One region of the Aeromonas genomosp. paramedia genome, then DNA from elsewhere that is predicted to be linked to it. Evidence: predicted binding sites of a transcription regulator. Region 1 holds the regulator's gene; the other holds the start of a gene.
What was found. Region 1 encodes NrdR, which represses ribonucleotide reductase genes. Its sites were predicted from a motif close to CACNNTATANNGTG; they were not measured.

Region 1 (4,183 bases):
ATCACAGACGAAACCCGTCGTCAGGAAGAACATATCGAGCTGATCGCGTCTGAGAACTACACCAGCCCCCGCGTCATGGAAGCCCAGGGCTCCCAGTTGACCAACAAGTACGCCGAAGGCTACCCGGCCAAGCGTTACTACGGCGGTTGCGAGTACGTCGACGTGGTCGAAACCCTGGCCATCGAGCGCGCCAAGGAACTGTTTGGTGCCACCTATGCCAACGTGCAGCCGCACTCCGGCTCCCAGGCCAACAGCGCCGTCTACATGGCCCTGCTGCAGCCGGGCGACACCGTGCTGGGCATGAACCTGGCCCACGGTGGTCACCTGACCCACGGCTCCCCGGTCAACTTCTCCGGCAAGCTGTACAACATCATCCCCTACGGCATCGATGAGTCCGGCAAGATCGACTATGACGAGATGGAACGTCTGGCGGTCGAGCACAAGCCGAAGATGATGATAGGTGGCTTCTCCGCCTACTCCGGCATCGTCGACTGGGCCCGCATGCGCGAAATCGCCGACAAGATCGGTGCTTACCTGTTCGTCGACATGGCCCACGTGGCCGGTCTGATTGCCGCTGGCGTCTACCCGAACCCGGTGCCCCACGCCCACGTGGTCACCTCCACCACCCACAAGACCCTGGCCGGTCCGCGCGGTGGTCTGATCCTCTCCGCCGCCGACGACGAAGATCTGTACAAGAAGCTGAACTCCGCCGTCTTCCCGGGTGGTCAGGGCGGCCCGCTGATGCACGTCATCGCCGGCAAGGCAGTGGCCTTCAAGGAAGCGCTGGAGCCAGAGTTCAAGACCTACCAGGCCCAGGTCGTGAAGAACGCCAAGGCCATGGCCGCTACCTTTATCGAGCGCGGCTACAAGATCGTCTCCGGCGGCACCGACAACCACCTGATGCTGGTTGACCTCATCGGACGCGAGCTGACCGGTAAGGACGCCGACGCCGCACTGGGCAAGGCCAACATCACCGTCAACAAGAACTCGGTGCCGAATGACCCGCGCTCCCCGTTCGTCACCTCAGGTGTGCGGATCGGTACCCCGGCCATCACCCGCCGCGGTTTCAAGGAAGCCGAGTCCATCCAGTTGGCCAACTGGATCTGCGACGTGCTGGACAACCACGACAACGACGCCGTGCTGGCCACCGTTCGCGAGAAGGTGCTGGACATCTGCCGCCGTTTCCCGGTTTATGCCTGATACGCCAGAGACTCTGGTATAAAAACAATGCCACCCCAGGGTGGCATTGTTGTTTCTGCACCGGCCTTGCCATAGGGCTGTACTCATCGACCGACAGAGGAGGCACCATGCCAAATCAGACCGCGCTCAGTGATGAGGAACTCATCTCTGCCCTCCGCGCCCAGTATCATTTTCGCCCAAGCCCCGAGGGCCTGCTGGCCTGGGATGTGCGCCGTCTGGTGCGGCTGAGCCGCGGGTTGCCGGTGCACGCTGTGCCACTCTCGCAGCTCGCGGAGCTCGATAGCGAGCACTGGTACGGGCATGGTGGCGTGAAACCCACGGTGCGCAGCATAGTAGAACACTGCCAGCTGATGCAGGCCGCCGATCTCGCCTATCCCATCATTCTGGACAGTGCCGGACGGGTGATGGATGGCATGCACAGGGTGGGCAAGGCGCTGATGCAGGGCCATACCCATATCGATGCGGTGCAATTCGAGCAAGATCCGGCCCCCGACTATGTGGATTGCGATCCGGATCTGTTGCCCTACGACGACTGAACCGGCGCCATTTCAGCCCCAATGCCACCTTAGGGTGGCATTGTTTTTTCTGGGCTTTTACCGGCTTTGGATGGCCGTGCTACACTGGCCAGCCAAGATCCTGACCCCGCGGGGCAGGTGCCTTTTCCGTTAACGCCGGAGGTCCGATGCATTGCCCTTTCTGTAGTGCGGTTGATACCAAGGTGATCGATTCCCGTCTGGTGGCAGAAGGCCATCAGGTGCGCCGCCGTCGTGAATGCCTGCTCTGCCACGAGCGCTTCACCACCTTCGAGATGGCCGAGCTGGTGATGCCCCGTGTCATCAAGTCCAACGGCTCCCGCGAGCCCTTCAATGAAGACAAGCTGCGGGCCGGCATACTGCGGGCCCTGGAGAAGCGGCCGGTGAGCATGGAGGCCATCGAAAAGGGGGTCAATCACATCAAATCCCGGCTGCGTGCCACCGGCGAGCGCGAAGTCGCGTCCCAGCTGGTGGGCAACCTGGTGATGGATGAACTCAAGAGCCTGGACAAGGTGGCCTATATCCGCTTCGCCTCCGTCTATCGCAGCTTCGAGGACATCCGCGAATTCGGTGAAGAGATCGCCAAGCTGGAGAAGTGAGGAGGGTCGGATGAGCAAAGCAATATCCGCTTCACCCCTCTCTACCTCAGGACTCGAGGACATCCGCCTTGTTTGTAACAAGAAGCGGCGAAGAGATCGCCAAGCTGGAGAAATAAGCCAGCCATCCACGGATTGCGTTAGCACCCCTATTTTCTCGCGTTGAACGGGAGCCCAGATGTTTAGTCAAGACGATTACCAATGGATGAGCCGGGCCCTCGAGCTGGCCCGTCGCGGCCGTTACACCACGGCCCCCAATCCCTGTGTGGGCGCCGTGCTGGTGAAGGCCGGCGTGGTGGTGGGGGAGGGCTGGCACCAGCGTGCCGGTGAACCCCATGCCGAGGTCTATGCCCTGCATGCCGCCGGGGAAGAGGCTCGCGGCGCCACCGCCTATGTGACCCTGGAGCCCTGCTCCCATCACGGTCGCACCCCTCCCTGTGCCGAGGCGCTGATCAAGGCCGGGGTGACCCGGGTGGTCGCCGCCATGGTGGATCCCAATCCCCAGGTAGGGGGGCGCGGGCTGCGCATGCTCTCCGAGGCGGGCATCAAGACCGACTTCGGCCTGCTCAGCGCCGAGGCCGAGGCGCTGAACCCCGGCTTCTTCAAGCGGATGCGCACCGCCTTCCCGCAGGTGACGGTCAAGCTCGGCGCCAGCCTCGACGGTCGCACCGCCATGGCGAGCGGCGAGAGCCAGTGGATCACCTCCCCGGAGGCGCGCCGGGACGTGCAGCGGCTGCGTGCCCGCCACGATGCGGTGCTCTCCAGCGCCGAGACGGTGCTGGCCGACGGCGCCTCCCTCAACGTGCGCTGGGACGAGCTGCCGGCCTCGGTCAAGGCCGTTTATCCCAAAGAGACCCTGCGCCAGCCGCTGCGGGTCATCGTCGATTCCCAGAACCGGCTGACCCCGGACTTGCCCCTGTTCCAGAGCGAGAGCCCTGTGCTGCTGGCCCGTCACAAGGTCGACGGGGACTGGCCTGCCTGGGTGCAGCAGCTGACCCTGCCGCTGCTGGATGGCAAGCTGGATCTGGTGAGCCTCTTCATGCTGCTGGCCAAGCAGAACATCAACTCTGTGCTGGTGGAGGCGGGCCCCAGGCTGTGCGGCGCCCTGCTGGCCAAGGGGCTGGTGGACGAGCTGGTGCTCTATCAGGCTCCCAAGCTGTTGGGGGATGAGGGGCGCGGCCTGTTCCACCTGCCGGAGTTGACCCGGCTGTTCCAGGCCCCCAAGCTCACTGTCAAGGATGTGCGTCTGGTGGGGCAGGATATTCGCATCACAGCGAAAATAGCCTGATTTATCAATGTTCAAGGGGGCAGTCACTGCCCCCGTCATCAGCAAGGTGATCTGCATGTTTACCGGAATTATCGAAGCCATGGGCACCCTGGCCGCCCTGCGCCGCCAAGGGGATGACATGGCCCTCACCGTCCACGCGCCGACCCTGGACTTTGGCGACGTCAAGCTGGGCGACTCCATCGCCACCAACGGCGTCTGCCTGACCGTGGTGGCCCTGGGGGACAAGAGCTACACCGCCGACGTCTCCCTTGAGACGCTCTCTCGCACCGGCTTTGCCGAGGCCAAGGTAGGGGATCCGGTGAACCTCGAGAAGGCGCTGATGCCCACCTCCCGCCTCGGCGGCCACCTGGTCTCGGGTCACGTGGATGGCATCGGCGAGGTGAAGAGCAAGTCCAGCAGCGGCCGCGCCATCGAGTACTGGATCGAGGCGCCAAAGGAACTTTCTCGCTACATCGCCGAGAAGGGGTCCATTGCGGTGGATGGCATCAGCCTGACGGTCAACGCCGTGCAGGGGGATCTCTTTCGCCTGACCATTGTGCCCCACACGGTCCAGGAGACCACCATAG
Region 2 (4,183 bases), on a different contig from region 1:
CGGGCCGGGTCGTAGTTGGTGTTGGCGGAGATCGCCTGATCCACAAACTTCTGCATGATGCCGACCAGCTGCAGGTAGCCATCGACGCTCGGCTGCTTCCACAGCAGTTCGTACTGATCCTTCAGGCGATGGTACTCGGGCACCACCTGCTTGAGGATGCCGTCCTTGGAGGCCTTGACCGACACCAGACCACGGGGCGGCTCTATGCCGTTGGTGGCGTTGGAGATCTGGCTGGAGGTCTCGCTCGGCATCAGGGCGGTCAGGGTGGAGTTGCGCAGACCCACTGTCTTGATCTCTTCACGCAGGCTTTCCCAGTCCAGGTGCAGCGGCTCGTTGCACAGCACATCCAGATCCTTTTTATAGGTATCGATGGGCAGGATCCCCTGGGCGTAGGTGGTCTCGTTGAAGGCCGGGCAGGGGCCGAACTCGCGGGCCAGCTGCACGGACGCCTTCAGCAGGTAGTACTGGATCGCCTCGAAGGTGCGGTGAGTCAGGGCCAGACCGGAACCGTCGGAGTAGCGGGCACCGTTCTTGGCCAGGTAGTAGGCGTAGTTGATGACGCCTATCCCCAGGGTGCGGCGGTTCATGCTGCCCTTCATCGCGGCCTTGAGCGGGTAGTCCTGATAGTCGAGCAGGGCATCCAGGGCGCGCACGGCGAGATCCGCCATCTCTTCCAGGTCTTCCAGCTTCTCGATGGCACCCAGGTTGAAGGCAGACAGGGTGCACAGGGCGATCTCGCCCTCTTCGTCATCCACGTTGTTGAGCGGCTTGGTGGGCAGCGCAATCTCGAGGCAGAGGTTGGACTGGCGCACCGGGGCCACGGCCGGATCGAAGGGGCTGTGGGTGTTGCAGTGATCCACGTTCTGGATGTAGATGCGACCGGTGCCGGCGCGCTCCTGCATCATCAGGGAGAAGAGATCCACCGCCTTGAGGGTCTTCTTGCGAATGGACGGATCCTGCTCGTACTTGACGTAGAGCTGCTCGAACTTGTCCTGATCCGCGAAGAAGGCGTCGTACAGGCCAGGTGCATCGGACGGGGAGAACAATGTGATGTCGCCGCCCTTGATGAGACGCTGATACATCAGCTTGTTGATCTGCACCCCGTAGTCCATGTGACGGACCCGGTTCTCTTCCACGCCGCGGTTGTTCTTCAGTACCAGCAGGCTCTCCACCTCGGTGTGCCACAGGGGGTAGAAGAGGGTGGCCGCACCGCCGCGCACACCGCCCTGGGAGCAGCACTTCACGGCAGTCTGGAAGTACTTGTAGAAGGGGATGCAGCCGGTGTGGAAGGCTTCGCCGCCACGGATGGGGCTGCCCAGACCACGGATGCGGCCGGCGTTGATGCCGATGCCAGCGCGCTGGGAGACATAACGGACGATGGCGCTGGCGGTGGCATTGATGGAATCCAGGCTGTCATCGCACTCGATCAGCACGCAGGAGCTGAACTGACGGGTCGGGGTGCGCACGCCGCTCATGATGGGGGTGGGCAGGGAGATCTTGAAGGTCGAGACCGCATCGTAGAAACGCTTGATGTAGTCCAGACGGGTATCTTTTGGATACTTGGAGAAGAGGCAGGCCGCCACCAGGATGTAGAGGAACTGCGGGCTCTCGTAAATTTCGCCGGTGACGCGGTTCTGCACCAGGTACTTGCCTTCCAGCTGCTTGACCGCCGCGTAGGAGAAGTCCATGTCACGCCAGTGGTCGAGGTGGGCGTTGAGCTCCTCGAATTCGGCCTGGGTATAGTCGGTCAGCAGGTGCTTGTCGTACTTGCCCATGTCCACCAGACGGGCGACGTGCTGGTAGAGGTGGGGCGGCTCGAACTGGCCGTAGGCCTTCTTGCGCAGGTGGAAGATGGCCAGGCGGGCGGCCATGTACTGGTAATCCGGGCTCTGTTCGGAGATCAGGTCAGCAGCGGCCTTGATGACGGTTTCGTGGATGTCGGCGGTACGGATACCGTCATAGAACTGGATGTGGGACTTGAGCTCCACCTGGGAGACCGACACGTTGTCGAGCTTCTCGGCGGCCCAGTCGAGCACGCGGTGAATTTTATCCAGATCGATGGGTTCTTTGTGGCCGTTACGCTTCGTCACAAACAAGTTCATTGGCTGATGACCTTTAGTTGATTCCCGAAAAACCATGGCGCCCAGCATCCAGGGTTCCCTTCTTGAGGGTGGCCTGGGGGCGAAGTGCGCCATGAATCACAAGATATAGTGTTATTTTAAATTCGAACTACAAGATAGTGAGGTCGGCACGGCATTGCAATCTGTGGATAACGCATTAGCTGTGGATAAATTGTGGGTGTTCGGGTTCGAGTTAGTGACTGCTCACAGTGAGTGGGTTTTCATCCGTCCGATCCGGCAAATGCAAGTCCGATGATCGAAGATGGAAAATTTAAATAACTTTTTTTGCTTGCGAAAACGGGGTGTTTTTACTAGCAAATTCAGCCTGGTTATCCCTTGTGCAGCCAGGGTCAAAAGCTGTCCTGTCCCCGCAGGCGCGCACTTGTCATCCTCTCAAAACAAGGGGCACATCTGCGCCCCTTGTCATTGCCAATGTGCGGCCCGGTGAGTGAACGTCGTGCTCATCTGGGAACCCTTTGGCGTTAAAGCTGCCCGGATGATCCATCTATGGCGTCATACAGAGCAGGGATGACTCAGGTCAGCTCGTAGCGCAGCCAGTGGTGCAGGGCCTACCTCGTACGGCATCGAACTGCAGATCCGCACCCCGATGGTCCACTTATACCGTTTATGCAGTGCAATGCTGGTTTGGCTCAGGTCAGCTCGTAGCGCAGCCAGTGGTGCAGAGCCTGTACCGTATCAAAGTGCAGGTCGGCGCCCCAGTCGGCGGTATCCTCGTCATCGCTCAGATAGCCCCAGCCCGCCACCGCGGTAAGCATGCCGGCGTTGCGCCCCGCCTCGATGTCGCGCACATGGTCCCCTACATAAAGGCAGTGGCTCGCCTCGACCCCGAGCCGCTCGCAGGCAAAGAACATGGGGGCGGGGTCTGGCTTGCGTACCGGCAGGGTGTCGGCACTGACGGTGACGCCGCAGCTGGCAAGCTCGGGCAGGGCGGCCAGCAGCGGCTCGGTGAGAAAGCCCGGCTTGTTGGTGACTATGCCCCAGGGCAGCTTCTTCTCATCGAGCCATTCGATGAGATCCAGCATCCCTTCATAGGGACGGGTACCGACGCAGAGGTTGGCGGCGTAATGGTCGAGAAGGGCGGTGCGAAGGCGCGTGGCCCCCAGCTCTTCCAGCAGATCCTCCCCCAGGCCCGCCTTGAGCAGCCCGAGGGCCCCGTGGGAGGTGGTCTGGCGGATGATGGCCTCGGGCAGCGGGGCAAAGCCTTCGCTCACCAGCACATGGTTGACGGCGGCGCCGAGATCCGGGGCCGTGTCGAGCAGGGTGCCGTCCAGATCGAACAGCACGCAGCGCAGGGGCGCCTTGTCGGTGCTCATCAGACTGACTCCGGGCGCACGAAGGCCACCATGTAGTTGACGTCGACGTTCCTGCCGAGCTTGAAGCTGTTGGAGAGCGGCGCGTAGTGCACCCCGCTCATGTCCCGCACCAAGAGGCCCGCGGCTTCCCCCATGCGACACAGCTCGGCGGGGGTGATGAACTTTTTGTGATCATGGGTGCCCTTGGGCACCATCTTCAGCAGGTACTCGGCCCCCAGGATCATCATCAGGTAGGCTTTCGGGTTGCGGTTGATGGTGGAGACATACACCTTGCCCCCCGGGCGCACCAGGGTGGCGATGGCCCGCAGCACGGAGGCGGGATCCGGCACATGCTCCAGCATCTCCATGCAGGTGACCACATCATACTGGCCGGGGGCCTCGGCGGCATGAGCTTCTGCGGTGATCTGACGGTATTCGAGCTCCACACCCTGCTCCAGGGCGTGCAGGCGGGCGACCCCGAGGGGCTCCTTGCCCATGTCGATGCCGGTCACGCGAGCACCCCGGCGGGCCATGCTCTCGGAGAGGATGCCGCCGCCGCAGCCGATGTCGAGCACGCGCTTGCCAAACAGGCCGCCGCTCTTGTCGGTGATCCAGTCAAGGCGCACCGGGTTGATCTGGTGCAGGGGCTTGAACTCGCCCTCCATGTCCCACCAGCGGGAGGCGATGGCTTCAAATTTGGCGATTTCTGTCAGATCGACATTGGCATCACTATTCATTTTTTGATGATCC

Region 2: nrdA (class 1a ribonucleoside-diphosphate reductase subunit alpha) is a predicted target of NrdR. The motif match lies at 2,200-2,213, and genes of this name have one in related genera.

What each region holds. Positions count from the first base shown of each region.
Region 1 covers NZ_JAAROG010000003.1:108,597-112,779, forward strand. The annotation lists gene glyA (serine hydroxymethyltransferase) at 1-1,200, shown strand, start outside; gene HB860_RS02960 (hypothetical protein) at 1,308-1,736, shown strand; gene nrdR (transcriptional regulator NrdR) at 1,883-2,332, shown strand; gene ribD (bifunctional diaminohydroxyphosphoribosylaminopyrimidine deaminase/5-amino-6-(5-phosphoribosylamino)uracil reductase RibD) at 2,508-3,617, shown strand; gene HB860_RS02975 (riboflavin synthase) at 3,673-4,183, shown strand, end outside.
Region 2 covers NZ_JAAROG010000011.1:124,024-128,206, reverse strand. The annotation lists gene nrdA (class 1a ribonucleoside-diphosphate reductase subunit alpha) at 1-2,102, opposite strand, end outside; gene HB860_RS07085 (HAD family hydrolase) at 2,771-3,454, opposite strand; gene ubiG (bifunctional 2-polyprenyl-6-hydroxyphenol methylase/3-demethylubiquinol 3-O-methyltransferase UbiG) at 3,454-4,170, opposite strand.